DNA from 4 places in the Staphylococcus muscae genome. Region 1 is predicted to be linked to each of the others. Evidence: riboswitches for the same ligand, from Rfam matches in the RefSeq annotation. Region 1 holds a riboswitch; each other region holds the start of a gene.

The links. A riboswitch is a leader RNA that binds a small molecule or an ion and turns the genes downstream of it on or off. The one in region 1 is predicted to bind S-adenosylmethionine.
Region 2: another riboswitch for S-adenosylmethionine. It lies ahead of C7J88_RS09850 (methionine ABC transporter ATP-binding protein); the one in region 1 lies ahead of C7J88_RS04960 (M20 family metallopeptidase).
Region 3: another riboswitch for S-adenosylmethionine. It lies ahead of metK (methionine adenosyltransferase); the one in region 1 lies ahead of C7J88_RS04960 (M20 family metallopeptidase).
Region 4: another riboswitch for S-adenosylmethionine. It lies ahead of metX (homoserine O-acetyltransferase MetX); the one in region 1 lies ahead of C7J88_RS04960 (M20 family metallopeptidase).

The regions. Positions count from the first base shown of each region.
Region 1 covers NZ_CP027848.1:993,443-1,001,666, forward strand. The annotation lists gene C7J88_RS04940 (BCCT family transporter) at 1-1,004, shown strand, start outside; gene coaW (type II pantothenate kinase) at 1,184-1,981, shown strand; gene C7J88_RS04950 (DUF2750 domain-containing protein) at 2,038-2,709, opposite strand; gene ldmS (L-aspartate--L-methionine ligase LdmS) at 3,154-4,350, opposite strand; gene C7J88_RS04960 (M20 family metallopeptidase) at 4,347-5,528, opposite strand; SAM riboswitch class I at 5,625-5,729, opposite strand; gene C7J88_RS04965 (S-ribosylhomocysteine lyase) at 5,967-6,434, shown strand; gene C7J88_RS04970 (DoxX family protein) at 6,481-6,834, opposite strand; gene C7J88_RS04975 (pyrimidine-nucleoside phosphorylase) at 6,854-8,155, opposite strand.
Region 2 covers NZ_CP027848.1:1,982,124-1,990,347, reverse strand. The annotation lists gene popT (polyprenyl-phosphate transporter PopT) at 1-288, shown strand, start outside; gene C7J88_RS09870 (MetQ/NlpA family ABC transporter substrate-binding protein) at 341-1,162, opposite strand; gene C7J88_RS09865 (MetQ/NlpA family ABC transporter substrate-binding protein) at 1,222-2,046, opposite strand; gene C7J88_RS09860 (MetQ/NlpA family ABC transporter substrate-binding protein) at 2,160-2,975, opposite strand; gene C7J88_RS09855 (methionine ABC transporter permease) at 2,999-3,694, opposite strand; gene C7J88_RS09850 (methionine ABC transporter ATP-binding protein) at 3,687-4,715, opposite strand; SAM riboswitch class I at 4,810-4,918, opposite strand; gene C7J88_RS09845 (thioredoxin family protein) at 4,946-5,275, opposite strand; gene gcvH (glycine cleavage system protein GcvH) at 5,413-5,793, opposite strand; gene C7J88_RS09835 (arsenate reductase family protein) at 5,863-6,216, opposite strand; gene C7J88_RS09830 (thioredoxin family protein) at 6,409-6,732, shown strand; gene C7J88_RS09825 (nitroreductase family protein) at 6,787-7,335, opposite strand; gene aroD (type I 3-dehydroquinate dehydratase) at 7,401-8,111, opposite strand; gene C7J88_RS09815 (D-2-hydroxyacid dehydrogenase) at 8,130-8,224, opposite strand, start outside.
Region 3 covers NZ_CP027848.1:745,300-753,523, reverse strand. The annotation lists gene menC (o-succinylbenzoate synthase) at 1-652, shown strand, start outside; gene yidD (membrane protein insertion efficiency factor YidD) at 643-879, opposite strand; gene ytkD (RNA deprotection pyrophosphohydrolase) at 941-1,411, shown strand; gene C7J88_RS03595 (alpha/beta hydrolase family protein) at 1,392-2,162, shown strand; gene pckA (phosphoenolpyruvate carboxykinase (ATP)) at 2,245-3,825, opposite strand; SAM riboswitch class I at 4,084-4,190, shown strand; gene metK (methionine adenosyltransferase) at 4,302-5,504, shown strand; gene C7J88_RS03580 (nuclease-related domain-containing protein) at 5,558-6,469, shown strand; gene C7J88_RS03575 (fluoride efflux transporter FluC) at 6,515-6,865, opposite strand; gene crcB (fluoride efflux transporter CrcB) at 6,862-7,227, opposite strand; gene C7J88_RS03565 (hypothetical protein) at 7,249-7,551, opposite strand; gene C7J88_RS03560 (transaldolase) at 7,721-8,224, shown strand, end outside.
Region 4 covers NZ_CP027848.1:1,463,719-1,471,942, reverse strand. The annotation lists gene C7J88_RS07305 (adenylosuccinate synthase) at 1-926, opposite strand, end outside; gene dnaB (replicative DNA helicase) at 1,212-2,612, opposite strand; gene rplI (50S ribosomal protein L9) at 2,722-3,168, opposite strand; gene C7J88_RS07290 (DHH family phosphoesterase) at 3,165-5,132, opposite strand; gene C7J88_RS07285 (DUF2232 domain-containing protein) at 5,144-6,058, opposite strand; gene metX (homoserine O-acetyltransferase MetX) at 6,258-7,223, opposite strand; SAM riboswitch class I at 7,294-7,396, opposite strand; gene C7J88_RS07275 (AzlD domain-containing protein) at 7,452-7,781, opposite strand; gene C7J88_RS07270 (AzlC family ABC transporter permease) at 7,778-8,224, opposite strand, start outside.

The DNA of each region.
Region 1 (8,224 bases):
TCCTTGCGATTATCGCAACAGTAATGGGGATTGCAACATCAATCGGTCTTGGTATCCTTCAAATCGCAGGTGGCTTGAATCATGTCTTTCATATTCCTAACAATACAATCACGTTGATTGTCATTACTTTACTTATGACAGGCATTTTTCTCAGTTCTGCACTCACAGGTATTGAACGTGGCGTGAAATGGTTGAGTAATCTAAACATCATCATTGGTGCTGCGTTGCTCATATTCATATTCATTTTCGGTGACTTACGATTTATTGTTGAAACATTTACTGTATCTATTGGAGACTATATCTCTCATTTTGTAACGTATAGCTTGCGTATTGATCCATACTCAGGTGACAACAGTTGGATTCAACAATGGACTGTTTTCTATTGGGCATGGGTGATATCTTGGTCTCCATTCATCGGTGGTTTCGTCGCTCGTGTCTCTCGTGGCCGTACGATACGTGAATTCGTAGTGGGCGTTCTCATTATTCCACCATTAATTTCATTTACTTGGATTGCTGGTTTTGGTGGAACAGCTATTAACTGGGCTTTACACAAAAACTCAGATATCGCACAAGTTGTCGATAAAGATTATACAGTTGCACTTTTTGAATTGTTACGTAACTTCCCATTGTATGAAGTAACAAGTGCCTTAGCGATTATTTTAATTTTTACATTCATTGTGACAAGTGCCGACTCTACAACACATATCGTATCAGGCATGGCAACAGGCGGTGTGGAAAACCCGAAACGCAAGCACAAGCTTGTATGGGGACTTTTAATTGGCGGTATTTCTCTTGCGTTGACAGTTGCAGGTGGCTTAACAAGTCTACAAACGGCTTCTGTTGTCACAGGTTTACCTTTCTCGATTATTCTATTGCTGATGATTTTCTCATTGATGCGGGCTTTACACCGTGAACCGACTGAGCATTTCAAAATGACACATATTGATGATGAAAAAGACTTTTCTAAGACAATTGAAGAACGCGAGAAAAATGATGAAATGTAATCCATTGTACAATGGCATGTCAGCCACCTACTTTTTCATTTGTTTAGACGTCGAAAATATTATCTCAACTACACTATCATAAGATTGTAAAAAACAATTTTTCCAATCATAGATACTGTCCTTTTACATTAAATTCATTTAATATGTATATGTAAATATAAATGAAGAGGTGACGCTTAATGCGAATCGGTATTGATGCGGGTGGGACATTGATCAAAATGGTCATTGAACAAGATGGCCAGCGTAACTATCAAACGTATCTATCTACACAACTAGAAGAAGTTGCAGCATGGCTCAATGACCAACCATGCGAAGATATCCATATCACAGGTGGTAAGGCAAAAATGTTAAATGACCTACTCAACTGTGAAACGCAGTCTTATATTGAGTTTGATGCTGCTGCAAAAGGCATTCAAATCTTACTGAAAGAGCAAGGAACACAACTAGATCGCTACATTTTCTCAAACGTAGGAACAGGAACATCAATTCACCTATCTGATAGTTCAGGTCAACAACGTGTTGGTGGTATTGGAACAGGTGGAGGCATGATTCGAGGCCTTGGGTACCTTCTTACCGAAATTGATGACTACGAAACATTAACAAATCTTGCTCAAAATGGAAATCGTGACATTATCGATTTAAAAGTAAAACATATTTATAAAAATGATACGCCCCCTATTTCAGGCGAATTGACTGCCGCAAACTTCGGACACGTCCTTCATAACTTGGATAAAACTTTTACAGATGCCGATAAGCTTGCCTCTGTCATGGGTGTAGTTGGTGAGAGTGTAACAACAGTATCTATTCATGTGGCACGTGAACATCACGCTGAAGATGTCGTATATATCGGCTCTTCATTCCATAACAACCCATTATTACAACAAGTTGTTACGGACTATACGATTTTACGTGGTTTCAAACCGCACTACTTAGACAACGGCGCTTTTTCAGGTGCATTAGGAACACTTTATCTCTAACTAAAAAAGTGGGAAAACATACCTTTCGTTAGGTAGTTCTCCCACTTTTTTATTCATTAAAATGTTAATTCATTCGCTAATTTCTGAGCGGACACAATTGTCCCAACAACGCCCGGTTTCACATCGATAGCTACGTAACGATTATCATCACGTAATTCATCCAGCCACTCTGCGAAAACTTCACCTTCAACATCAATGAGTTCAAATGCATCAAAGTCTTCTTCCGCTACTTTCTCAGCACGCTTACTCAAACTCCATACCGGCATGAAGTGAGATTGTTCAAAGTTATCATTCTCGTCATAAACCACTGCAAAATGCTTCATTCCTTTTTGCGTCAAACCGTAGACCGTGTCTGACTTAGCAACATCTTGAACAAACTCACGTACACGAATGTTGTCCAAATCTGTCATAATTTCATTCATTGCTTCAACGATCTTAATCTCGTGTCCAGCTGCTTTATCCGTCACATTCACTAGCGCTTCGTCATCATCGTCGAACATATCATCTAATTCATAAGTTGCAAAACGATCAATATCCATTGTGATAATCTTATCGTAAGCAACATCAAATGTCTCTAAATACTCTGTTGCAAATGTCTCACGTGTCCAAAAACAGAAATAAGGACGATCTCGATACATGTGCTTGACAATCTTTTTGTCTTTGACTGCAATAAAAAATTGCTCGTTCGTTAAAATATCTTTATAAAAACGTTCACTTTTATAAGACATGCTATAACCCTCCACTTGTTGGTTCTCTTCATCGACTATAAATGACACCGATGATTCCGTCAATGCTTGATGTCATCCAATAATCCAATCTTTTGGGAGACTAGAAGATACTTGAATAAACGTCATATTGACAATCCCTAATTAGTTAGACTATAACATACTTTAGACATATAACATAGATACGAGGTTGTGAAAGGAGCGTTTAGGAATTGAGCAGAACCCGAGCAATGTGTAAAATCGCTTTTTGATTTTATGAAATTGCGAAGTTCTGTCGATAGTCCTGCTCCTTGAACACTGACAATACGAGGTTGTGAAAGGAGCGTTTAGGAATTGAGCAGAACCCGAGCAATGTGTAAAATCGCTTTTTGATTTTATGAAATTGCGAAGTTCTGTCGATAGTCCTGCTCCTTGAACACTGACAATACGAGGTTGTGAAAGGAGCGTTTAGGAATTGAGTCCTGCTTCTTCAATGAATTGCTGTTCATATGCTTCAATCTCCGCTTCGCTATCCGCATGCCAAATACAACCAAATCGTGAATCAACATGTTTTTCTGTATACCAATCTCCATCGTAATATGACAATGGGAAAAGAACGCCTTTCTCAACAAATGTTTTAATAGCATCGTAGAAACGTTCATTGTTCCCTTTCGCCACATAACTATAAAACTTGTGATAGTCTCCTTCTAAGTTGTCAGCAAGTAATAACATACTTGTAGATCCGTTTTGTCGATAGTTTAAGTCAATCGCATAGACATGACCTTCTGCATCTTCTAACAGGTCGAATCCTGCTACACCAATAAAACCTTCTTCAACTGCTCTTTCCATCAATGCCCGACCTGCATCTATGACCGTCTGAGGGACGTGTTGGGCATTGACGTTACCTTGATAAAAGCCATATTCATTAGTTAATTGCTTTGCTGCTCCAAGATAAAGAATACCTTTATCTGGATGTTTCGCAAACTGCACACAATAGTTATCCACGACATCAATACACTGTTCAATAATTAATGTATCCGTCGCTGCTTCCGCTTTCTTCACACGGGCAATTGCTTGCTCTAGTTCTTTTTGTGTATAACAAATCATCACACCATAGCCACCTGCTGTTGGCAAGTCATCGCCCGGTTTGATAACGACAGGTAATTCCCAACGGCGTACAGCTTGTTCAAATTCGTTAAACGGCACCACTTCTCGCTTCGGCAAATACTTGCCATCTGTCCAGTCCGGTATTTTGGATTTATTGTTCAAATCAATAAATGTTTGCTTATTCATTGCATACTTGTCAGCAGAGACAATGTCATCACCATGCACATATTGGAAATAAATTTTTCGGTCTTCTTCTAATGTCAAACGTTGTAATAGTGACTCATATGAAGATTGATCTTTAAAATAATATAAATTATCAGGAATACGACGATGAATTAACGCAAATAGTTGTGCTAACTTATCTGTCACACTTGCTTCATGTACAATTACGGGCATATCTGCTATCAGTAATTCTCTCGCAGATAAAAAGTTAGATTGATGTTCATCTGGTTCTAACCAAGGATTCGACACATATGAAGGTCGAGATGAATATACGACATCATTTGAATACAACTCAGCCATTGTTAAATAAGACTGAGTATTTTTTACATCGGTCATAATAAATGCTCCCTTAATAATTGATGTTCCTGTTGTATCTTCTCAAGCTGTGCTGGATCTTGAATTAATTTTGCGCCCATCAACGCAATAATTTTCGCCCCTTTAATTAGCGCCTTGTCTCCCATTGGACTTGCTGCTGCTTCTCTAAAACGATGTGTATGCCCTACTAAGCTTCTTGGGCCAATTTTCACATGTGGATGAATCGTTGGTACAACGTGACTAACATTACCTGTATCTGTTGAACCAAATCCAAAGTCATCATGACTGACTTCTTCACCAAGTTCCGTTGCATATTTCTCAAAGAGGTCATCTAACAATGGGGATTTAATAAATTCGTTTACACCATTTTGAATCGGTCCAAATTCATAGTTACAGCCCGTTTGTAATGCTGCCCCTTTGGCAATATCATGCACTCGTTCAGTGAGAACATCCAGTGATTTTCGTGTTGTCCCTCTCGTGTAAAAACGCGCATGTGTAAAGTCAGGAATAATATTCGCTGCTTTCCCACCATCTAAAATCACACCATGTACACGTTCAGACGATTGAATGTGTTGACGTAACTGTGCAACACCATTGAAAAAACTTAGCATTGCATCAAGTGCGTTACGTGCTTCATACGCATTTTCCGAAGCGTGTGCACTACGTCCAAAAAACTTAATATCTAACACGTCAACTGCAAGGGTATGAATCGTTGGATATGTTTCATTACCCGGATGAATCATCAATGCGACATCAACATCTATAAGCCCTTCTTTCACATAAGATGCTTTTGCAGAGCCATTTTCGCCACCTTCTTCTGCCGGACAACCGTATACGATAACGGTACCGCCAATCTCGTCCACAACTTGTTTTAATGCCACACCAGCTAATACACTGGCTGTTCCAATGATATTGTGTCCACAAGCATGTCCAAGTCCAGGTAAGGCATCATACTCAGCCAAAAAACCAATTCTAGGGCCTGGTTTATCAGATTGATAAGTTGCAATAAAGCCTGTCGCATGACCTGCAATATCACGTATCACTTCAAAATCATGCTGCTTTAAATGATCGATTAATAATCGTGATGCGAATAATTCCTCATTCCCTAATTCAGGGCGCTCATGTATTTGATGACTCATGTCCAAATAGTTCAGCCTATGATTATCTATATAGTCTAGGATCTGTTGTTTTACTGTTATCAATATAAAAGCTCCTTTCAAAAAAATATCAACCTTGTACGAGCGCTACATTTATCAAGTGCGATATGTACAAAGTTGATAATATCTTGTCCATGTCATTTATCTGTCAGCTAACTTGCTGTTGGATTTAGCACCTTTATCGTCACCGATGAGGTTGCAGGGCTTCACAGGGCCAATTCCCTCCACCACTCTTGATAAATTATATTTAATTATTACTTATTCTATCGGATTTACGATTATTTGTCATGTCATTTTTTCAATATTTTCTAAAATCTTTATAAAAGACGTATTTATATCTATCTAACAACAGGTACTTTGCATCATATATTTTATTGCTTTCAAATATATACCCACATCGTCAAAATTCAAATCATGCCCCTGTTAGTTTCTTCTGAATATGATAAAATAACGATAAACTATAAAGGAGGCGTTATCACAATGCCAAAAATGAATGTTGAAAGTTTTAACTTAGACCATACTAAAGTTGTTGCTCCTTATATCCGCTTAGCTGGTAAAATGACTGGGAACAATGGTGACGAAATCCACAAATACGATATTCGTTTTAAACAACCAAACAAAGAGCACATGGAGATGCCTGGGCTCCACTCATTAGAACACTTGATGGCCGAAAATATTCGTAACCATTCAGACAAAGTGGTAGATTTAAGCCCTATGGGATGCCAAACTGGTTTTTACGTCTCATTTATCAATCACGACGATTATGAAGATGTATTAAACATCATTGAAAAAACGGTACAAGACGTTCTAGATGCAACGGAAGTACCAGCATGCAACGAAGTACAATGTGGTTGGGCTGCTTCTCACTCATTAGAAGGTGCAAAAGAAATTGCACAAGCCTTTTTAGATAAGCGTAATCAATGGCACGATGTCTTCGGTGAAGGATAAGTTGAAAACAAAAACACGGATGCAAATGCACCCGTGTTTTTTGTTATTATAATTTTCGTATCCATGCCATTAAAACAAATTGTAATGGCAGTCGGCCGTATAAAACGGATTGTGGTAACTCTTTATCACCCAGTGGTAGTTTATGACGTGCCATATAAATATTCGCTGGAAGTACTGCCCATAAAAATGCAATGATTGCATGTTTAAACCAGTAGCCAGGTTTTCTTATGGCTAAACCAATACCAAAGATGAGTTCCATAACACCCGTTATCCAAACAATCTCCTTTTTAAACGGTAAATAATGCGGAACAATATTGCGGAAATTACGCTCTCTCTTGAAGTGTAAATATCCTGCACCTATAAATAAGATTGCCAACAATTGTCGACCGATCCACTTCATTGCATTCAATCCTTTACAATTATTTCGTAATAACTTCGTGAATTAATGTAGGTGTTTCTCCACGATTACTAATTGTAATATTATCATATAATTTTTCTTTCACTTGTTCAACATCTTCTTGGTTTGCATAAATTGTTAACAATGACTCGCCTTCTTCAACTTTGTCACCGACTTTTTTATTTAATACAAGACCAACAGCTAAGTCGATTGTATCTTCCTTCGTTTGACGTCCTGCACCTAACATCATAGATGCAATACCAATTTCATTTGCAATCATTTCAGATACAACACCAGATTGTTTTGCTGGTAATTCAAATGTGTATTTCGCAGTTGGTAACTTAGATGGATCATCTACAACAGATGCATCCCCACCTTGATTGCTCAAGAACACTTTGAATTTTTCAAGTGCTTTACCGTTATCAATGACACCTTTTAACAACTCACGTGCTTCATCTAAAGTCTCAGCTTTTTCAGCTAATACAACCATTTGAGAACCAAGTGTTAAAACTAATTCTGTTAAGTCTTCTGGACCTTCACCTTTCAATGTGTCGATTGCTTCCTTCAACTCAAGTGCATTACCAATCGCACGACCAAGTGGTTGGCTCATATCAGAAATAATCGCCATTGTGTTACGTCCAACTTGGTTACCAATTTTCACCATTGCATTTGCCAATTGTTCAGCATCTTCAACTGTTTTCATGAATGCACCGTTACCTGTCTTAACATCTAATACAATTGCATCTGCACCCGCAGCAATCTTCTTACTCATAATAGATGATGCAATTAATGGAATTGAGTTAACCGTACCTGTTACATCACGTAGCGCATAGATTTTCTTATCAGCAGGTGTTAAGTTTCCTGTTTGGCCGATAACTGCAAGATGGTCTTCATTTACTAACTTAATAAATTCATCTTCAGAAATTTCAACGTGGAAACCTTCAACCGCTTCTAATTTATCAATCGTACCACCTGTATGTCCTAATCCACGACCACTCATTTTTGCTACTGGAATATCTAAGGCAGCCACTAATGGTGCTAGCACAAGTGTTGTTGTATCACCGACACCACCAGTTGAGTGCTTATCTACTTTGATACCATTAATATCAGAAAGATCGATTTGATCACCAGACTCTACCATTGCCATTGTTAAGTCTGCACGTTCCTCATCAGTCATATCTTGGAAGAAAATCGCCATCGCTAAACTCGACATTTGATAATCAGGAATATCACCATTCGTATATCCATTCACAAAAAACTTAATCTCTTCCGTTGTCAATACTTCACCGTCTCGCTTTTTTGCGATAATGTCTACCATTCTCATGATTATTCTCCTCTTCTCTATTTACATTTAAACAATATATTTAAATATCATTTATTTTGTAAGCCTTTT
Region 2 (8,224 bases), 990 kb from region 1:
TATTCAATTTCAGAAATCGTACACTTTAACTTCCAAGCACTCCCAGTTATTATTACTGTCGGTTTAGGTATTCTTGTCGGCTTTCTCATCGCAAGTAAGCTCATCACATATTTGTTACAACATTATACTTTTATGACCTATGCAGCGATACTTGGTCTCGTTATCGGATCACTTTTTTCCGTATTTCCCGGTATACCGACAAGCGGATTGACATGGTTCGCTTCATTTATCACGCTTCTATTAGGATTTATTGTTAGTTACGTCTTAGGACGATACACAGAAGTATAATAACTTAAAAAGGAGTCTGCTAAGTTTTCATCACTTAACAGACTCCTTTTTATTATTTAGCCGGAATTACAGCGCCATTATATTCTTTTGTAATAAAGTCTCTCACTTCATCAGATTGTAGTGCTTTGATTAAATCTTGAAACTTCTTATCATCTTTATGACCTTTTTGTACAACTAGTACATTCGCAAATGGTGAAGATTCATCTTCCACTGCAATAGAATCTTCTAGCGGTTTTAACCCGTTATCAATTGCATAGTTTGAGTTCAAAATCACTGCGTCTCCTTCATCATTATTATATGTTTTCGGTAAGAATTCAGCACCTTGTTGATTATCGAATTCGATGTTCTTTTTGTTTTCTACAATGTCATCAAATTTAGCATCTTCAATTTTGACACCATCTTTAATTTTGATAAGTCCTTCTTTCACGAAGAATGATAAGAAACGTCCTTCTTCAGCTGGATTATTAGAAACATATATTTTCGCACCATCTGGTAAGTCTTTTAAACTTTTATACTTCTTGCTATATACGCCCATCGGAGTCGTTAATACCTTTCCAACTTCTTCAAGCTGATAGCCATGTGATTTTTGTTCCGCTTTCAAATATGGGACATGTTGGAACATATTTGCATCAACATCTCCTTTATCAAGCAGCTTGTTCGGAATTTTGTAATCGTTCACTTCCCTCACTTCAACATCGTAGCCGTCTTTTTTCAAAAGATCTCCTGCTTTTTTCACAACTTCTCCATGCGGTGTCGGTGATGCTGCAACAACGATTTTCTTATCTTCTTTTGACGACTCTTTTTGTTGACCACATGCTGTTAAAACGACAGCGAATACAACTACCAATAGTGTAAATAGTCTTAATTTTTTCATTGGAATACCCCTTTCTCATTTTCCCCACTTTGAAATTTATTTAATTTTCAAAGCTATATTTATTCAGCTGGTGTTACTACACCGTCATATTTCTTAATGATAAAATCTTGAATATCTTTTGATTGTAAAACTTCAATTAATGCTTTTATTTTTGCATCGTCTTTATGTCCTTCTTGAACTGCGATTAAGTTTGTATATGGATTGTCTTTGCTGTTTTCAACTGCAATAGAATCTTTTTGTGGGTTTAATTTTTGCTCAATTGCAAAGTTAGAGTTAATGATTACCGCATCACCTTCATTATTTTGATACGTTTTTGTTAAGAACTCTCCAGCTTGTTTGTTGTTGAATTTAATGTCTTTTTTGTTTTCTACAATATCATCAAAAGTTGCGTCTTGAATTTTAACGCCATCTTTAATTTTAATTAAACCTTCATCTACAAAAAATTTAAGGAAACGACCTTGTTCAGATGGGTTGTTAGAAACGAAAACCTCTGCGCCATCTGGTAAATCTTTTAAGCTTTTATGTTTTTTTGAATAGACAGCCATTGGTTCTAAGTGAACATTACCTGCTGATTCGATTTTATATTTTTTATTTTTCTTTTCGGTCTCTAAGTATGGTGTGTGTTGGAAGAAATTCGCATCGATTTCACCTGCATCTAACAATTTGTTAGGTGTTGTGTAGTCATTGATTACTTTTACTTCTAAATCATAACCTTTATCTTTTAATAATGCTTTGGCTTCTTCGAGAATTTCTGCATGAGGCGCAGGAGATGCTGCAACAACAATTTTCTTATCTTCTTTTGACGCCTCTTTTTGTTGACCACAAGCTGTTAAAATGACAGCAAATGCAAATAATAATAGCGTGAATATTCTTAATCTTCTCATTGAAATCCCCCTTTCTCCTTCATCCCACATGAAATGAGTGCTAAAAAAAGACGGGGTCACGCTATCATGACAACAGCGTGCTCCCATCTTGTTATTTAATTCTCAAAGTGACCTTATTCTGCTGGAGTTACTGCACCATCATATTTCTTGTTGATAAAGTCTTTGATGTCTTTAGATTGTAAAACTTCAATTAATGCTTTGATTTTCTCATCATCCTTATGTCCTTCTTGAACTGCAATTAAGTTTGCATAAGGATTGTCTTTACCGTTTTCAACTGCGATAGAGTCTTTTTGCGGGTTTAACTTTTGCTCAATTGCGTAGTTAGAGTTGATAATAACCGCGTCACCTTCGTTGTTTTGGTAAGTTTTTGGTAAGAATTCTGCCGCTTGTTTGTTGTTGAACTTAATGTCTTTTTTGTTTTCTACAATGTCATCAAAAGTAGCGTCTTGAATCTTAACACCATCTTTGATTTTGATTAATCCTTCATCCACGAAGAATTTAAGGAAACGACCTTGTTCAGCTGGGTTGTTAGAAACGAAAACTTCTGCGCCATCTGGTAAGTCTTTTAAGCTTTTATATTTTTGAGAATAGACAGCCATTGGTTCTAAGTGAACATTACCTACTGATTCAATTTTGTATTTTTTGTCTTTCTTTTCAGTTTCTAAATATGGTGTATGTTGGAAGAAATTTGCATCGATTTCACCTGCATCTAACAATTTGTTAGGTGTTGTGTAGTCATTGATTACTTTTACCTCTAAGTCATAACCTTTATCTTTTAATAATGGTTTAGCTTCTTCAAGGATTTCTGCATGAGGTGCTGGAGATGCACCTACAACAACTTTCTTATCATTTTTGTCTTCTTTGTTACCACATGCAACAAGTGCTACTGCTAAAACAAGAACTAATGCAATGGATAAAATTCTTTTCATAATGATATGCTCCTTTTTGTAAATTATCGTTTATCTATTTTATTTGTAAACCAATCCCCTAAGAATTGAATTACAAAAACGATGATCAAGATTAAAATCGTTGAAACTAAAATGACATCATTTTGGTTACGTGTGAATCCTGTTAAGTATGCTAAGTTACCTAATCCACCTGCGCCGATAACTCCGGCAACCGCTGTTGAACCAACCAATGCGATGGCTGTTACAGTAATACCTGAAATCAATGCGGGTAATGATTCTGGAATTAATACTTTCAAAATAACTGTCCAAGTATTTGAACCCATTGAACGTGCTGCTTCAATAACACCTTTGTCAATTTCTTTCAGTGCAATTTCAACAAGTCGACCATAGAATGGTGACGCACCGATGATTAACGCTGGTAATGCACCTGTTGGCCCACTGATCGTTCCGAGAATCAAGCTTGTAAATGGAATTAAAAGTAAGATTAAAATGATAAATGGAATAGCACGGAATAAGTTGACAAAGAATGATACGATGCTATAAAAAACACGTCCAACCTTCGACTTACTCTTAGATGTTAAGAATAAAATAACGCCTAGAATCAAACCTAAAACAAATGAAAATACAGTTGAAATTACAGTCATATAAAGTGTTTCGTATGTTGCAATCCAAACCTCTGGCCAACGAATATTTGGCATTGTAATCATTTCATTCAAGATTTCGCTAAAACTCTTACCCATGTTTAATCACCTCAACTAGAATGTTTTGCAACTCTAAATCATGTTGTAAATGATTAAAGTCTTCCTGTGCTATCGCCGGGATATGTAGGAGTAAAAATCCTGCTGCACCCGATTTTGCTTGCTTGATATTGCCTTCCAAAATATTCACAGTGGCATTATGTTTTCGAGCAATATATGAAACGATAGGCTGTGTCGTATTTTCACCTGAGAATGTTAACTTGACAACTTTGTCATTTTGACCGAGTTCCAAAGTATTGACGATGCCTTCAAAATCTTGCTCTGGCTGTAAATCTTCTTGTACAAAACGACGTGTCACTTGATGTTGTGGATTTTCAAATACATCTGATACTTTACCTTCTTCAATGACACGTCCGTTTTCCATCACAGCTACTTCATCACAGACACGACGAATGACGTGCATCTCATGTGTGATGATGATGATTGTAAGATTCTGTTCTTTCTTTAACTGCAACAGTAAATCTAAAATTTCATCCGTTGTTTGTGGATCTAGCGCACTTGTCGCTTCATCACACAACAATACTTCTGGATCATTGGCAAGCGCTCTTGCAATCCCAACACGTTGCTTTTGTCCACCTGATAACTCTGATGGATATGCGTGTTCTCGACCGGCTAAACCAACACGTGCAACCAATGACTTGGCTTTTTCAGTTGCTTCAGCTTTCGGAACACCTGCAATTTCAAGTGGGAATTTAATATTTTCCAAAACAGTTCTCGACCAAAGCAGGTTGAAATGTTGGAAAATCATGCTCACTTTTTGCCTTTTCTGACGCAATGCTTGTTTACTCAGTTGACCGATATTGTCACCACCAATGATGACATCGCCCGAAGTCGGTGTTTCCAAGTAGTTGAATAGTCTTACTAACGTACTTTTACCTGCCCCAGAGAATCCAATAATCCCATAAATCGTCCCCTTGTCAATGTTAAGATTGACGTGGTCGACTGCCGTGACAGATTTGGATTTGCTCTCGTATTTTTTTACAATATTTTTCAGCTCAATCATATTGCTCCTCCTTGTGCTAGCATCTCTTACGCCAAATAAAAATTGCCTTCTCTTTTTTAAATGAAAGAGAAGGCAATGTGTTAAAAATACCTTTCTCTCATCTTCAAAAGTTGCTTACAACTTTATGTGACTTGGCACCATTTCTATAACTAGACGGTTGCCGGGCTTCAAAGGGCACATCCCTCCACCACTCTGGATAAGAGTTTTCTGAATATTGAATTGTTTAAATCTTACCATTGCAATCGAGATTCGTCAATAACTTTTTTTATTTTTTCCAACAAAAAAGATACCGACTGAAAAGCATATAGTCTCTCAATCTCTTGATTCTTGCGCATAATCAACAAGACAGGAACTGACATAATTTTATTTTCTTGATTAAATTCTGGGTAATAATTTAAATTTATTTTTGTCATTGGTAACTGCAAAATATCATTTACAATGTCCAACATGTGTTCAGACACTTTACAAGTTCCACACATCGTTGTGTAACCGAAAATGAGATGTATTTCTTTATCGAAATGTTTTGTTAACATCTCATCTTGTGCATCATTCTGTGTCATTTCGTACAACCCTTTACCTTATTATTCTAGGTTGAGCGTAGCACCTTATACAAAGATATGCTACTATATCGGCTTCATGCACAAAAAATCTCGAAATGAAACTGCAAATCACAGCTTCATCTCGAGATTTTTACGTATTATTCACCGATCATTTCTTCGTAAGCAGCTGCATCTAATAATGCATCTAACTCACTTTCGTCTGATAATTCTACTTTAACCATCCATGCATTTTCGTATGGTGATTCGTTGACAGCTTCTGGCTCGTCTTCTAAGTTTTCATTCACTTCAACAACTTTTCCTGAAACAGGAGAGTATAGTTCAGAAACTGTTTTTACAGATTCTACGCTACCGAATGTATCGCCTTCTGATACTTCATCGTCAACTTCAGGAAGTTCAACGAATACGATATCGCCTAATTCATTTTGTGCGAAGTCTGTAATACCGATGATTGCTGTATTACCTTCTACTTTTACCCATTCATGTTCTTTTGAATACTTTAAATTACTTGGCACTGCCACTTGAATCCCCTCCAATTGTTAATGTTATATTTATTCTGACACATTGCAGACTTTCTATCAACTATTTTCTTAAAGCCACGTATCACGATACGTTTCTTCTTTGAATCCAACTGTAATTTTATCTCCAGAAACAGCTAATGGGCGTTTTACGAGCATGCCGTCTGTTGCTAATAATGTCAATTTTTCATCATCAGACATATCTGCCAGTTTATCTTTTAAGTTTAATTCACGATATTTTGCACCGTGCGTATTGAACAATTTTTTCACTTCTATACCTGTTGATGCAACAATATTTTCAAATTCTTCTTTTGTTGGGTTATGCTGAATAATATCAATCGGTTCAAAGCTCACACCTTGTTCCGTTAAAAATTTAGCTGCTTTTTTGCATGTTGTACAATTTTTATATTGATAAAACTTGATCATATACATACCTCCAGTAATCATATAACTTAAATATAACAAACATTTAAAAATATTGCTCTTTTTTATAAAATTTTGTTCAGCTACATTGCACAAAACATACTTATGTCGGTCACATACACATTGCAATTTGAATGACTTCCACTTACAATTTCGATATAATGACGTTACGAAAGAATAAGAGGAGGCATTTTCATGCAAGCAATTAAAGATATGACACAATTCAACGAAGTCATCCAAAGTGCGGAACCAGTCATCATTAAATTTGAGGCAGGCTGGTGTCCAGATTGTAAAGTAATGGATATGTGGATTGATCCAATTGTTGAAAAATATAACGACTACACATGGTACGTTGTGGATCGTGATGAAGTAGAAGAAGCTGCTACAAAATATGAAGTAATGGGTATTCCAAGTATCCTAATCTTCCAAAACGGCGAGAAACTTCACCACTTACATTCTGCAAACGCAAAATCACCTGAACAAGTTGAGTCATTTTTAGCTGAGAGCTTCGGTAAATAGATGCATTAAAATAACGCATATGAAACGGACACATCCATTTCATATGCGTTATTTTTAAATATAATTCGTTATGAGACCTCTATTTTTTCTTTCACACTTCTTCATCTTATCTTCTTCTTTGAGATCTGTTAAATAGATGAAGCCTACGAGACGCTCATCAGGCAAAACGCCGAATGATTGACGCACTTTTGGATTAAAAATATATTGTGGTGTTTTCCAACATGTACCAATACCTTGTTCATAAAGCAACAATAATAAATTCTGTGCAAATGCACCAACAGCAAGATAATTTTCATTTTCTTCACGCTGACGTGCATCACACTTCATAATCAATGCGACGAATCCACCAAGGTTCGTCACCGCATCATAATGACTCTGTTGCTTTTCAGGTTCTCTAGGAAATGCATAACGAGAAATTTCTCGACTCATCTCACCAAGTTTATGCTTCGGAACATAAACTGTACGCCACGGTTCACGCATACCATGATTCGGTGCATCTGCAGCATCGATAATTGCTTGGTGTACTGCCGCTTCATCGATATGCATATCATGTTTGAACTTCTTGATACTTCTACGATTTTTTATAGCGTCTTGAAGTTCCATCTCTATCTACCCCTTATAGATTTATTGATAATTATTATCAATTATACGCAATTTTAAGCAACTAATCAATCGTATAGCTTAACCGTTTCAAAGAGTTGTTTTACCGAGATTTGACCGGGGGCAACTGCTTCGTCCAGTGCGCCAAATGATAAACAGCCGCCAAAGGTAGATTGTGCTGTGCGCGTAATGAGTCCTAAATGAGACATAGAGATGCCTGTTACCCATTGTGTGAGTGCATCACTCGCTTCTGCAACAACTTGTAATACACGAAGAACGTCTTCTCTACTTTGTGGCATCACTGCAATTTTCAAATGACTTGCACCCATTTGAGATAAATGAAAATATGTTTTTTTCATCACATCAACAGATGGTGTTTCATTAAAATTATGATATGAAGCCACAATCATTGCACCGTGTGACAAAATTTTACGGCAAGCCTCCATGCGATTCACTTCAGGTGTCCATTCTACATCTATCCAATCAATTTGAGGAATCTCACTCAAATCAATTAACAATTGCTGATATGCTATCTCATCCAAGCTACCCGCTCCACCTTGAGACTTAGTACGATACGTGACAAGTATTTGAAATGATCCACCCATATCTTTGAGTGCTATGATCATTTGTCTAACCGTCTCAACATCACACTCCGGTATAGCATCAATGCGCAGTTCTAAAATGTGAAAATACATCATATTTTCAGCGACTCTTTCTAAATCTTGTATCGTTAATCGCTGTGATTTTGGCATGAGACTAGCAACTATTTGAGATTTCACTTCATTCACCTTTTCTATCTATGGATTGACAATATGATCTGCTGTCTGAGTCTTAATATATGATAATACGTCATCCAGTGAGATATCAACTAAGTTTTGTACTGCTTCGTCTG
Region 3 (8,224 bases), 250 kb from region 1:
GCCGTCGTTCGAAGTACCTATGACAGTGACTGTAAATGGTGATATGCAAAAACGATTTTTGCGCATAGATCATGCAGAACGTATCAAAATTAAGTGGAACTGTGATATTGTTGAACAAGTAAAATTGTTAACGGCTATGTATCCTGATATTCCGATTACAACGGATGCGAATCAAACACTCAGTGACAGAGATATCCCTTTGCTAAATCAATTGGCAAATTATAATTTGGCATATATAGAAGAGCCGTTTCCAGAGTTACTAAAAGAGAAAGAACTCGGAAATATGCCCCCGATTGCAATTGATGAGCATGCGACAGATGAACAAGCGATTGTTCAAGCTGTACAGTGTAATCATGTGCGTGTCATTGTAATTAAGCCATTTAGAGTAGGTGGTATTGACCGTGCTTTATCATTGATAGACACTTTACATAATCAAGGTATTACAGTTGTTATCGGAGGTATGTATGAATGTGGCTTGAGCCGATATTTCACAGCTCTAGCCAGTCGTTATGGTGATTACGCTGGTGATGTCACACCATGCGGGTATTATTTTACGGATGACATTGTGGAGCAATCAGGTCAGATAATCAAAGGGCGATTACGATTCAAACCACCTGTTATCGATATGTCGAAATTACAGCGTTATTTATGATGGTGTTTCTTTTTTTTAAAAGGAACGGGATCAAAGCCGCCTTTATGAAATGGATGACATCTCAAGATTCGGTTAATGGCTAACCAACTCCCTTTGATGGCGCCGTGTACTTGTATCGCTTCGATAGCATAATTTGAACATGTCGGATAAAAGCGACATGATGGTGGTGTCAATGGTGATATAAACCGCTGATAAAAACGAATACATTTGATGAATATTTTTTTCATGCATATACCTCCGTGTAAATGATTAGAAATATTGTAACATAGAATAAAGGGGGAGTGGATTTTGGAGTTTATAGATGCAGCTCAACAACGGGTGACTTTAAGTTTTCGTGCACATCATGACGTTGCAGATGGCGACCATGTGTTAGCACTGCCTATATATCAAAACCGATTGTTAATGACAGATCATCGACAACGTGGAATTGAGTTTCCTGGTGGCAAATGTGAAGCGGGGGAAACAACGATAGATGCCTTGAAACGAGAGTTGTATGAAGAGACGGGGGCAACGATAGAAACAACATATTACATTGCACAATATACGGTTCATACGGAGACTATGCCATTCAAAAAAGATGTCTACGTAGTCATTGTGGATAATATTGAAGGAAAATCGGACTATTTAGAGACGAATGGGCCAATGATAGTGTCGAAAATTGAAGATATCCCTGAAGATAAGAGGAGTATTTTACTATCTGACAAGGCGATTTTAGCTTGTGTAGAAAGGATGGTATCGCTTGGATTTTATCAGTTATAAACGGATGCCAGCAGATCTTGGAACACATCAAGTCGATGAAGTACGATATGATGCAGCAGGTATAACTGTACGTGGTTTACTTGTTACTCCGAAACATTCTGTTGAACGAATTGTAGTCTACCTACGTGGTGGTAAAGGACAAGTGGGGAGAGTACGGTTAGGTCGAATGTTGCAGTTTACGAATACATCTACACTTGTATTTGGGCCTTATTATCGTGGGAACAATGGCAGTCAAGGACGAGATGCGTTTGCAGGTGACGACTTACAAGATGTTATTGCTGGTGTAGAGATACTCAAAAAGATGTACCCCAATGTCCCTGTTCATCTGATTGGTTTTTCTCGTGGTGGGATCCAAGGATTATTGACGTTCCAAGCTGTGCAAGCAGCAAGTTATATCATTTGGGGTGGTGTCTCTGACATGCATCTCATGTATGAAGAACGTGTTGATTTGAGAGGTATGTTACGTCGGATGGTAGGTCATCCTAAAAAGCTACCAGAAGCCTATCAACAACGAGATGCACTGAGTATGATTGACCATACCGCACCGCCAATTTTGATTGTACATGGTGGTTTAGATGAACAAGTAGGCATTCATCAAGCCTATCACTTAGCCAAACATTTGGAAGCCAAACAAGTCCGCTATGATACGTTCTATCAGATGGGAGAAGGTCACATACCACGTCCCAAAGCGTTATCTGAGGTACTTCAACGAATACATAGTTGGATGGACGAAGTAGAACGAAATAAATAAAAGGTCTAATTTGGTGTTGGAAAACACCAAATTAGACCTTTTTTTGGGAAGAGCTGGGAATTATGTCCCAGCCCCTTTTTATTTAGCCTTTGAAACCACCAGTTTGTTGTAATTGTTGTGTTTCTTCGCCAAATTTTTTGAAGTTTTCACGGAAACGTTCAATCAAGTCAGTTGCTTGTTTGTCATAGGCATCTTTATCATGCCATGCGTTTTTAGGTTGTAGAATTGTTGTTGGTACGCCTTCAATTTCAGTTGGAATACTTAAACCAAATATTTCATCTTCTTCAAATGTACTATTTTTCAGTGAACCGTTGATGGCACTGTTTACCATTTTACGTGTGTATTTCAATTCGATACGGTTGCCCTTACCGTATACACCACCAGTCCAACCTGTGTTCACTAAGTATACATCTACTTCGTGTTTGTCGATTAAGTCACCAAGTAAGTCAGCGTATACTTTCGCATTCAATGGCAAGAATGGTGCACCGAAGCAAGTTGAGAATGATGGTTGCGGTTCTGTAATACCACGTTCAGTACCTGCAAGCTTAGAAGTGAAACCACTTAGGAAGTGATACATTGCTTGATCCTTACTCAACTTAGAAATAGGTGGTAATACACCGAATGCATCGGCCGTTAAGAAAATAATTGTGTTTGGATGTGATGCTTTTGATGGTACAACGATATTATCAATATGTTCGATAGGATATGCTGCACGTGTATTTTCTGTATATTTATTATCATCAAAGTCAATGTAACCATGTTCATCCACAACAAGGTTTTCTAGTACCGTACCGTAACGGATGGCATCGAAAATTTGTGGTTCTTTTTCAGCGGATAAGTTGATCGCCTTTGCGTAACAACCACCTTCAATGTTAAATACCCCATTTTCGTTCCAACCGTGTTCGTCATCACCAATTAACTTACGGTCAGGATCAGCTGATAATGTTGTTTTACCAGTACCAGATAAACCGAAGAATAATGCAACATCACCTTTGCGTCCTACGTTAGCTGAACAGTGCATACTCATAATATCTCGTTTAGGGAGTAGGTAGTTCATCACAGAGAAGATAGATTTTTTCATTTCTCCAGCATATTCTGTACCACCAATCAGTACAGTTTTATGTTTAAATGACACGATGACGAATGTTTCAGAACGTGTACCATCTTTTTCAGGATCTGCTTTAAATGTCGGTGCAGAGATAATTGTGAAGTCTGCTTTGATTTTTTCTGCTTCGCTCTTAGAATGTGGACGAATAAACATATTTTGTGCGAAAAGGTTATGCCATGCAAATTCATTCACAACTGTTAATTTTAGTTGGGAATCTTTGTCGCTTCCAGCATAGCCATTAAATACGAACACTTCGTCTTTTGCATCTAAATACTCTAATACTTGATGGTATAGATTTAAAAACTTGTCTTCAGAAATAGGTTGGTTTACAGTACCCCAGTCGATGTCATCGATGACTTGTGGATTATTAACGATATACTTATCTTTTGGAGAACGCCCCGTATATTCCCCAGTTTTTGCGTTAATTGCTCCAAGTTCTGTTAATTCAGCCTCGCCACGACTCAAAATTTTGTTGTAGAGTTCAGTTTTTGTAAGCTGCAGATGAGAAGTAGGCTTGTCAATCAATGCATTCAGTGCACTTGTATCAAATGACATGATGAATCCCTCCAATAGTTTCTTCTTTAATGTAAGCCTTTACAATTAAAGAGTATAACATATTTAGCTAATAATCCCCACAAAAAATCCAAAAAAATGTCACATGTTTTTGAGTAATTTTATAGTGGATTTTTGTTTATATTTAGCGAGAATCATCGCTTTTTGACGGCGCTTTCATTATTATTGTAATTCTATATTCAAATAGATTTGTGAAATTGACACATGATTAAAATTTATGTAATATAAAAGCAACGGATTCTCTTATCCTGAGTGGTGGAGGGACATGGACCCAATGAAACCCAGCAACCTCTTTTAGCGAAGAAAGGTGCCAAACCGTTTGCAGGCGATAGCCTGAACGATAAGAGCGAATGGACGTTGAGCCTTCACTCTATGTATGTGCCGTAGTGGTGAAAGGCTCTTTTTATTTGAGCTCAGATAAAGAGAGTGTTCGTAATCTATTTTTAAAGGAGCATATTATGACAAATAATAAACGATTATTTACTTCAGAATCTGTTACTGAAGGTCATCCGGATAAGATTGCTGACCAGATTTCAGATGCAATACTTGATGAAATTCTAAAGGGAGATAGTCATGCACGTGTTGCTTGTGAAACAACAGTAACAACAGGTATGGCACTTATCGCAGGGGAAATATCAACGTCGACATATGTTGATATTCCTAAAGTAGTACGTGAAACAGTTAAACAGATTGGTTACACACGCGCTAAGTATGGCTACGATTATAAAACAATGTCTGTATTAACTGCGATAGATGAGCAATCTCCTGATATTGCACAAGGTGTAGACCGTGCGTTAGAATATCGAGACGCATCGAATGACGAAGTATTAAATATTGGTGCAGGTGACCAAGGGCTTATGTTTGGTTACGCAACAAATGAGACGGCATCGTTTATGCCACTGCCAATTGATTTGTCACATAAATTAGCGAAACGTCTGACAGATGTTAGAAAGGATGGCACATTAGACTATTTACGTCCAGATGGAAAAGTACAAGTAACTGTTGAATATGATGAGAATGATCAACCAAAACGAATCGATACGATTGTTATTTCATCACAACATCATGAAGAAGTAGCACTTGATCAAATCCAACGAGACATTAAAGAATATGTTATCTATCCAGTAGTACCTCAGGCGTTATTAGATGCTGAAACAAAATTTTTCATCAATCCAACAGGTCGATTTGTTATCGGTGGACCACAAGGTGATGCAGGTCTGACAGGTAGAAAAATTATCGTTGACACATATGGTGGATACGCTCGACATGGTGGGGGTGCATTCTCTGGTAAGGACCCAACTAAAGTTGACCGTTCAGCAGCTTATGCGGCACGCTATGTTGCCAAAAACATTGTTGCAGCTGGATTTGCTGATAAGTGCGAAGTTCAATTAGCATATGCGATTGGTGTTGCACAGCCGGTATCCATCGCTATTGATACGTTTGGAACGGGTACTGTATCTGAAGAGTCATTGATTCAAGCAGTGCGTTCGCACTTCGACTTGAGACCAGCCGGTATCATCCAAATGTTAGACTTACAACGTCCAATTTATAAACAAACAGCAGCGTACGGACATTTTGGACGTACGGATGTCGAATTGCCATGGGAGAAAACAGATAAAGTAGACGTATTGAAAGACGCAGTTCAAGCGTATACAGCATAATAATTACTTTATAGCGTATCGTATAAATGTAAACAAAAGGAAGGATTTTAAAAATGACACAGTTTGGCCCAATGGAAATAGGCTTGTATGTTGCCGTAGGGATTGCAGTTATTTGTTTTATTTTGTTTTTAGTTGCTCTGAATCGCAAAAAGAAAGCACAACAAAGAATTGAAACACAATATAAAGAAAAAGAAGAGAAATTAACACAGTCACATCATGAAGCACTTGAAAAAGTAAGAATTGAAAAGAAAAAAGTAGAAACGAAACACAAAGAAGATTATGAAACGATGGTTGCTTCAAAAGACAGAGAAATTGACGCACTAAAAGTGTTCTCGAAAAACAATAGTGAGTATGTGACTGATATGCGTTTGATTGGTATTCGTGAACGACTCGTTAGAGAAAAGCGAATCCGACCAGAAGATATGCACATTATGGCGAACATTTTTATGCCTACAAATGATTTAGATAATATTACACGTATCAGTCATTTAGTATTAACACGTACAGGGTTGTACATTATCGATTCACAACTGTTAAAAGGACATGTGTATCAAGGTATTAGTCGCAATCAATTTGTGGACAATCCAATGATGGAGCAAGTATTCAAAACACTACAACTTGATGAAACAACACCACAAACAATCGTGCTTGATGAGAGTGAAGATAACGATCGCAAACTTTCTATTGTTGATTATTCTGAGCAAATCGAACATCTAGAAGCAGTAGCAGAGAAGTTACAACGTCAACTAAACAATAAATATACGCCAACTCCAATCTTGTACTTCAATCCGAAACAAGATGGAGATGTGACATTATCAAGCTATGCGCCACAAAGCACGACGAAAGTACTTGTTGGACCGGAACAACTTGATGAATTCTTCAATAAATATGTATTCCATGGTCGCATTCAATATGATGTAAACGAATTACAAGCAATTATGGAAGAAATTGAATCATATAACTAATATAAAAACCTGTATGCGTAATAAAAGCATACAGGTTTTTTATGTTTAAATGATAAGTGTTCCAATAAAACAACTCATAAAACAGCCGACATACTGTAAAAGACTATAACCGATGAAAGTTGAGGATTGACGTTGTTCCATTAATTGTACAAGTTCGAGTTGAACAGTTGAAAATGTGGTGAAGCCACCAAGTATTCCTGTTACAAAAAGAGTGTAAGAAGGTGAGACTGATATGACTATGCCACCGAGTATACCGATGAAACAACTTCCGATAAGATTGATGATTGCGGTTGCGATAGGGAATGATGGCTGATGAACTCGCTGGATGATATCCGTTATGATTGCACGCAATGTTGCACCAATGCCACCGCCAAGAAGAACCATCATGATTGTCATTGTTGTCTCACCCCGAATCGATATCCCGCAAAGCAACATAAAATTCCGCCAATATAACTGAGCAAGGCGTAGGTTATTAATAAATACCACGATTGTGACTCAAAAAATGCATTCAATTCATATTGAAAGGTTGAAAAGGTTGTAAAAGCACCGATGAAACCGGTAGTGACACCTTTTTTAATGGAAGGATACTTAGAGAAAAAGTTTGTCGTTAAGGCAGTTATAAATCCCATTAAAAAAGCACCTAAAAGATTGGCGGTAAATGTTCCAACTGGCAATTCATGGAAATGTGGGAGAAAGGAAAGACCATATCTCAATAACGCACCTAAACTCCCACCAACAAAAATAATGAAATATTTCAAATGCTTATCGCTCCTCTTACGTTAAATAATGCCAAAAGTTCGGATTGCAGTGATCAGATGAAAGATTAAAACGATGAGTAGTATCCAAGGTAAGCTTTTCGCTGCACGATGAATCCAGCTTTTCTTTTCGGGTAAATATTTCACTGATTTGTCTGCAAATTGGATGGCAATAATGAGTATGATTGCATTTATGACACTACTTGCAATAATGATTTTAACGATTGAGTCGAATTGATGATTGAGTATTGGGTTCTGTGTATTGAAGTAAAAACTTATCATGATGAATATCACGGTTAAGTAAAAATATTTTTTCGATTTAGACATGTAACTGCCTCCTTTATTATCGCTTGTAATAATAGCATATTTAATGACTAAGAATAAAGCACCATTTCTATATTTCGTGTGGAATTAAAGCTTAACAATAGCCTTTATGAATAGAAAAATGGTATAACTTTAATATAAATATAATGTAGAATCACTAGGAGGCACATTTATGACGAAATTAAACGTACAAGTATTTGCAGATGGTGCAGATATTGAACAAATGAAGCAAGCATATCAAAATAAGGAAGTTGATGGATTTACAACGAATCCAAGCTTAATGGCTAAAGCTGGCGTCAAAGACTATAAAGCCTTCGCTCAAGATGTAGTACAAGCAATTCCTGATGCTTCAATTTCATTTGAAGTGTTTGGTGATGATATGGAAACAATGGAAAAAGAAGCGCAAATCATTGAACAATTTGGAGAGAATATTTTTGTAAAAATTCCAATTGTGAACACAAAAGGTGAATCAATGTTACCATTGATTGAAAAATTATCAGCACAAGGCGTGAAACTAAACGTTACAGCTGTTTACACAATCGAACAAGTCAAAGCAATTACTGAAGCGGTCACAGAAGGTGTAGAGACTTATGTGTCAGTCTTTGCTGGACGAATTGCGGATACAGGCGTAGACCCACTGCCGTTAATGAAAGAGTCTGTTCGTGTGACACATAGT
Region 4 (8,224 bases), 470 kb from region 1:
AACCAGCCGACACGACGTGGACGTCCAGTTGTTGTTCCGTATTCACGACCAACTTCACGAATGTGGTGACCGTCTTCATCGAATAACTCTGTTGGGAATGGGCCATCACCTACACGTGACGTATATGCTTTACATACACCGACAACTTTTGAAACATTTGTTGGACCAACACCTGCACCCACTGTTACGTTACCTGCAATTGGGTTACTAGATGTAACGAATGGGTACGTTCCGTGATCGATGTCTAACATCACACCTTGCGCCCCTTCGAATAATACACGTTCATCTGCAACAAATGCGTCGTCCAATACTTTCGCTGTGTCTGTTACATATGGTGCAAGGCGTTGACCTGCTGCATAATATTCTTCAAAAATCTCTTCAAATGCAGGTGCTTCTGTGTTGAACATCCCTTTGAAATAATCATTTTTATAAGCTAAATTTTCTTTTAAACGTGCTTCAAATACTTCTTTGTCTAAAAGATCAGCCATGCGGATACCGATACGTTGTGCTTTGTCTACGTATGCTGGGCCGATACCTTTTTTCGTTGTACCAATTTTGTTATCACCACGACGGGCTTCTTCAAGCTCATCTTGCATTAGATGATAAGGTAAAATCACGTGTGCACGGTTTGAGATACGTAAATTATCTGTTGCGATACCACGTTCGTTTAAAGCATCTAATTCTTTTAAAATTGCGACTGGGTCTACAACGACACCGTTACCAATCACTGATAATTTATCTTTATAGAAAATACCAGATGGTACTAAGTGCAATTTGTATGTTTCACCGTCAAACTTAATTGTGTGACCTGCGTTATTTCCACCTGAAAAACGTGTAATCACGTCTGCTTGTTCTGCTAAAAAGTCTGTAATCTTACCTTTACCTTCGTCTCCCCATTGTGTCCCAACTACTACGATTGATGACATAAGAGCACCTCCAAGTTTTCTCAATTAACCAAATGTATTCTACCAATAACTCTCTGCGAATGCAAATGAAAAAACGAACATTCATTTTGACTTGTTTATTGATAGCCCAGTTCACTCTTCAATAACGTACGATACTGTCAACCACGCATTATACAAGGATTTTTATAGTATATCGAGTGAGTTTAAAATCCTAACTAAATTTAAAACACACTATCAAATACAATACAAAAACCGCACATAAACTAATCAAACAGTTTTAAAGTACGGTTTTTGACACGAAATTTTTTATGCCATTTCTGCATGTGCATAATCAATATCTGTAAATTTATTGTATTGTTTCATGAAATGCAGTTTTACAGTACCAGTTGGACCGTTACGCTGCTTGGCGATAATAATTTCAATTTCACCATTTTCATCATTCGTTTGCGGTTCAAAACTTGAATCATCACCGTCTTCATCATTGTCTCCACGATTATAATAATCATCACGGTATAAGAAGGCAACGATATCGGCATCTTGCTCAATTGATCCTGATTCACGAATATCACTCATCATCGGTCGCTTATCTTGTCGTTGTTCTACACCACGTGATAGCTGACTGAGTGCGATAACTGGACATTCTAGTTCACGTGCAATTGCCTTGAGCATACGTGAAATCTCAGAGACTTCTTGTTGACGGTTATCCGAAGCACGAGATCCGCTTCCTTGAATCAATTGTAAGTAGTCAATTACGATCATATCAAGTCCATGCTCTTGCTTTAAACGTCGACATTTTGAACGAATATCTGTAATGCGAATACCCGGTGTATCATCAATAAAAATCTTTGTTCTCGATAACTTACCGACAGCTACCGTGAAGCGACTCCAGTCTTCCTCTGTCATCGTCCCAGTTCTCAGACGATTCGAGTCGACATTTCCTGAGCTACATATCATACGTGTCGCTAACTGATCAGCGCCCATCTCAAGCGAGAAGATACCGACTGTATAATTGTCTTCGTGCGTCGCCACTTTTTGTGCAATATTCAGTGCAAAGGCAGTCTTACCTACTGATGGACGGGCTGCTAAAATAATCAAATCATTACGGTTAAAGCCCGCTGTCATTTGATCAAGATCACGATAACCTGTTGGAATCCCCGGTGTTTGACCACTATTTTGATCGAGTTCTTCCGCATTTTCATATACTTGACTTAATACATCACGAATATCTTTGAAACCATCACTTTCACGTGTTGTGGACAGTTCTAAAATACGTCGTTCTGCATCATTTAAAATTGTATCTAAATCTAATTCATCATTATAACCATCACTTGCGATGCTATCCGCTGTATGAATTAATTTACGCTTCATTGCGTGTTTGAAAACGACATTTGTATAATATTCGATATTTCGTGTTGTCGGCACACTCGATGTAATCTCTGCTAAATATTGTGCACCACCCGCTTCATTGACAACACCGTCTTGTGTTAAGCGATCTAACACTGTTACGATATCGATGTCATTGCCGTCTTCGTTTAAATGCATCATGGCACGGAAAATATGTTGATGCGGCGCACGATAAAAAGATTCTGGCATTAAAATCTCTTGTGTCGTTGAGATGAGTTCTGGATCTAAAAATATCGCACCTAATACAGATTGTTCCGCTTCATGACTATGTGGCATTTGATTATGGTCAAACATACCCTCCATGCCATCAGCCTCCTTTAACTATATTGCACTTCGCTCTATCGACTGGTTGATATATTAAGGCTGGAACATGTTCATTATGCCCCAGCCTCTAACACGCTCCATCACGCTCTTATTGTTCTACTGTATGAACACGAATTGTACCATCTACATCTTTGTGTAACTTCACAGGTACATTTGTATATCCTAACGCATGGATACCATTCGGTAAGTCCATTTTGCGTTTGTCTAGCTTGATACCGTGTTGTTTGTTCAATGCTTCAGCGATTTGTTTCGTACTGATTGAACCGAATAATTTGCCGCCTTCACCTGATTTTGCCTTCACTTCTACTTCAAGTGTTTCGAGCTTTTCTTTTAACGCTTTCGCATCTTCAAATTCTTGTTGTTTTTCTTTTTCAATGCGTTTATTTTTTTGTTCAAGTTGTTTTAAGTTACCCGGTGTCGCTTCAACTGCATAACCGTTTTTGATTAAGAAGTTATTCGCATAGCCGACTGGTACATCTTTAATTTCGCCTTTTTTGCCTTTACCTTTTACGTCTTGTGTAAAAATTACTTTCATGATTCGTCACTCCTATCTATTTGTTCCGCAATTGCTGTTTTCAGCTGTTCAATTGCTGCTTCTACCGTTACATCTTTCATCTGCGTTGCTGCATTTGTAAGATGTCCGCCACCACCGAGCGCTTCCATCGTTAACTGAACGTTAAATCCACCCAGTGAACGTGCAGACATTCCAACTAAGTCCTGCTCTCGGCGTGCAACGACATACGATGCCTCCACGCCGTCCAAGCTCAACAATTCATCTGCCGCCTGGGCAACTGTTACAGGGTGATAGATTTTGTCATCTGCACCGTGTGCAATCGCAATGCCGTTATCTTGTAAATCTACCGTACGAATTAACTCTGAACGGTTGATGTATGTTTCAATATCATCTTTTAAGAAATGCTGTGTCAGAATCGTATCAGCACCGTGTGCACGCAAGTAGCTTGCTGCATCAAATGTCCGTGATCCTGTACGCAACGTGAAATTACGTGTATCGACAATAATACCTGCATACATAACAGTCGACTCGAGTCGTGTCAAACGTTGCTCTGTCGGTTGATATTCAAGTAACTCTGTAACAAGTTCAGCCGTAGAACTTGCATAAGGCTCCATGTATACGAGTAATGGATTCGAGATAAAGCTGTCACCACGACGATGGTGGTCAATCACAACTTTACGGTTCGCTTTATTTAAAATATTCTCATCAATCACCATTTCTGGTTTATGTGTATCAACTACTACTAAAGTCGTTCTAGATGTCATCATATCCCACGCTTCATCAGATGTAATGAAACGTTCTTTCAGCTCTGGCTTTTCATTGATTTCATCCATCACACGTTGGAGTGTTGGATCAATATCTGAATCATTCAGCACAACATACGCATCCAAGTTATTCATCATCGCAAAGCGTGTGACACCTATTGCTGCACCAATCGCATCTAAGTCTGGGCGCTTATGTCCCATCACAATCACTTTGTCACCTTCAAGCAAGATATCTTTCAGCGCATGTGAGATAACACGTGCACGAACGCGCGTCCGTTTTTCCATCGGGTCAGTCTTACCACCGTAGAAACGAACGTTACCATTGATATTTTTAATCGCTACTTGATCGCCACCACGACCTAACGCTAAGTCGAGTCCAGATTGTGAAAGTTCTCCGAGATCGATTAAGTTTTCTGAGCCTTCCCCAACACCGATACTGAATGTCAGTTGTGCACGATAACCACTACTCTTCTCACGCAATTGACTTAAAATATCGAACTTACTCTCCTCAATCTCACGTAAAATACGTCTATTTAAATACGCAACGAATTGATCCGAGCTATAACGTTTGAAGTAAACATTATGTGTTTGTGCCCAACGGCTGATGACACGTGTCACCATAGCGTTAATCTCCGAACGCTGCGTATCATTCATATTTTGTGTAATTTCATCGTAGTTATCCAAAAACAACGTTGCAATAATCGGCTGTTGATCTTCATATTCTTGTCGAATTTCACTTTCTTCTGTCATATCAAGGAAGTAAAGTATTTTCTCTTCTTCTGAATATTTCACACGATATGCGTATGGACCATCTTCATATTCAATTTCTTTCGCTTTTTCTAATCGCTTCAAAATATTTGGGTACACTTCATTGATTGGATCTGAAATCACGTTGCGTTCAATACGTTCTGACATAAACGGATTGACCCATTCAATTTGTTCTGCATCGTCTAATACAATCAATCCCATTGGCATCGTTTTGACCGCTCTATCACTTCCAACTGAAATCTTGCCGCTCAACTGATCAATGTAGCGATCAAAATGTTGATACATACGTTTCAGAAGTACTGCACAAATGATAAGCACAACGAACAACACTAATGCCAACACGAGTGCGGTCATCTTGTTAAAAAGGACCAATACACCAACGCTTATCATAGCAGCAAGCGTCATCAATACAAACGGGATGACCAGTGCCTTCTTTATAGCATGACGATTCATTTTGTCACCTCTTATCGTTTTTTAATCATACCTTTTAAATTCAAACCTATATCTAACAATCCAATTAAGCGTGTTAAAGGATAAAATACAATACCTAACATGACAAACACAATCGTCAAACTAATATGTAGACGGTTCATCACACATACATAATGGATAAAACTCAAACCTTGAATAACGAGTAAAAAGCCGAGTACAACTTGAAAATTCACACTGATACTATTCATTGTCGTTGCAGGTTCAGTTGTCATGCCTACCAATAATGCGATCGCATAAATAATAAAAATCGAACGACCCATCTGCCATAAAAAGAGCGGTCTAAATACCGGTGTTGCAATCTTGAACTTGCGCAAAATAGGGCAAATGATAACAAGTGTTAAAAACATGAAAAGCGCTAATGTAATAACGATCAAACCTGGCATCTGTATCGCAAGTTGTTGTACTGACGCATTCAACACTTCTTTGGATGCTTCATCTACATCTTGCATTGCAGCTGCTTGATCTACGATGGCTTGATAAGGTTCTAACATTTCATGTGCATAAGGTAATTGTCGAATACTTTGTAAAAACATCATCACACCTAATGTTAATACACTAGATACCAATGTTGTCATATACAAGATGCGTTCTTTAGAGGCACGCTGTTGTAACAAACGTCCAATCAGTGCACTCATTACGAACACAATCATCATAAAGCTCATTAACAAAACACTTCCTGTTAATGTTGCAAAGATGAATGTAATAAAGACACTAAATCCGAACGAATGGATTGAGCGATGCCATAATATAATACCCGGGAGTGTTGCGAACAGTGCGACAATCAATCCTAATGCGGGTAAAAAGTCTATTACTAAGATGACCAACAGCCATGCAAGTGTACATAGCAACATTGGCTTAAACTGTATTTTTGAAAACAATAACGCCACTTCCAAACTAATTTATTTCTTTATCGCTTATTTTACAAACTTTGCCATACGAATACAATGACTTGGATTGATATGACGCTGACAAAATACGAATAGAATGAGGCGTCTATGTCTTGTTGCATCTATGTGCATTCAAAATTTTACCCCTTCTCTTCTTCATTCCTTTGATTATAACAAAATGTAAGATATCCGTCTAAGCCTAGCGACGAAAACGGGAAACTTTTAAGAAATGATAGAGATAAGGTGCCCAATCATTAAAGTTTAGCAAGAAGCCATCATGTCCAACATTGTCAGGGACAAAGAAATGACGATGATAACGAAAATGTTGGCCGACCGCTTCAACTTGATCATCTGGATATAGCAAGTCATCCACGAAACCTATTGTTAAAACTTTCGTGTCGAGCATGCGAAATACTGCGCTCACATCATCTCTCCCACGATAAATATCATGACTATCTAAGACGTCCAGCAGTGTCAAATAACTCTCTAAGTCGAAGGATGACTTGAACTTGTCTCCTTGATATTTTTGATAAGCAACCACTTCATCCGGCGTGAATCTTGACTCATAACTTTTAGAAGAACGGTAAGTCAAGAAACCAAGCTGTCGTGCAATACTCAATCCTTCTGTTCCTCCTAAATGTATTGCCTGACGTGCAATTTCGTTAAATGCACGGCTATACGAAGACGTCTTCGCAGTTGCTGCAAGAATCACAGCCTTTTTCACGTGAAACTGTCGATTGTATAACAACTCCATCACCTGCATACCACCGAGAGATGCACCGATCAGAATATCAATTTCTGTATAGCCGAGTGCCTTCACACCAAGTTCGATTGCTCTAACGATATCACGCATCGTTAAGTGCTCTGGAAACTTACTGTCATTAGCACGTGAGCTTGATCCAAACGGACTGCCTATGACGTTAAATGTTAAAAACTGATAGTCGTGAAACGGCATATATCCACCATCGATAATTTCACGCCACCATCCTGGCTGTTCATCTGTACCATAAGTTAGGTGGTTGCCCGTTAAAGCATGACAAACGAGAACCAATGGCTGCCCTTTGTAACCGACATATTCATAGCGCAGTTGTAAATCTTGAATTGTTTCGCCTGATTCTGTTGTGAATGTTCCTAAATGTAATGTATCTACGGTATAGTTGCTCATTGCACGCCCTCCTAAAAGTAAAAAACTGTATCATTGAGCCAACAACGATACAGTCTTATCTATATAGGATGACTTATTATCCGACCGCAATCGTTGGTTGTAGCACCGTTCTCGTATATAAGTGGTTGCTGAAGCGTCAGCGGGCCAAATCCCTCAGCTTCTCTCAATAAGTTTTCAGCATATTTAAATTAAGTGTTATGATACACTATTTTTATCTATAAAACAACATCAAGGGACCATTGTAAGTCTCAATAACGCCACTGCCACCATCCCCACCAATACTGTTATTGTCAAACTCCGTGTGCGCAGGGCAATCCATATCGTCGGAACAAGCGCAATGAGAAACGTCCAATTGATAGCATAACCAAACACACCACTCTCTTGTTTGATCAACCCATCAACGACAAGCGCTGTAAATAACGTGATTGGAATAAAAGATAACCATTTAATGAATTTCTCAGAGAATTCGATCCGGGAAATCATCACTAATGGTAAGACACGTACAAATAATGTCACAACGCCTGATAAGACGACTGCAATTAAGAAATAAAATGTCATTGTTCCATCACCATCCCTAATGTCGCTGTCAATATCGATGCAATCATAATAGCCAGATAAGACGGCATAAATAGACTTAATACGAGCATTAATACGATAACGACGAAGATAAGCAGCAAGTATAGGCGTATCTTAGACTTCTGTACGCCTTCTAATTGTGCTGCTGCCAAGAAAACGAACATCGCTAATATGGCATAATCAAGACCGAGCATTTCTGGCCGACTCACAAAGTCACCGAGTGCGCCACCAAGAATTGTCGTAAAAACCCAAAAGAGATATGCTGTAATGTTCAAACCATACATCCAGTTACGACCAATCGTCTCCCCTTTTGAGTATGGAGTAATTGCTACCCCGAATGTCTCATCCGTCAACAAGGTACCGATTCCTATACGATGCCATAATGTCTCCTGCTTGAAGGAAGGTGCTAACGTCATGCTCAACAA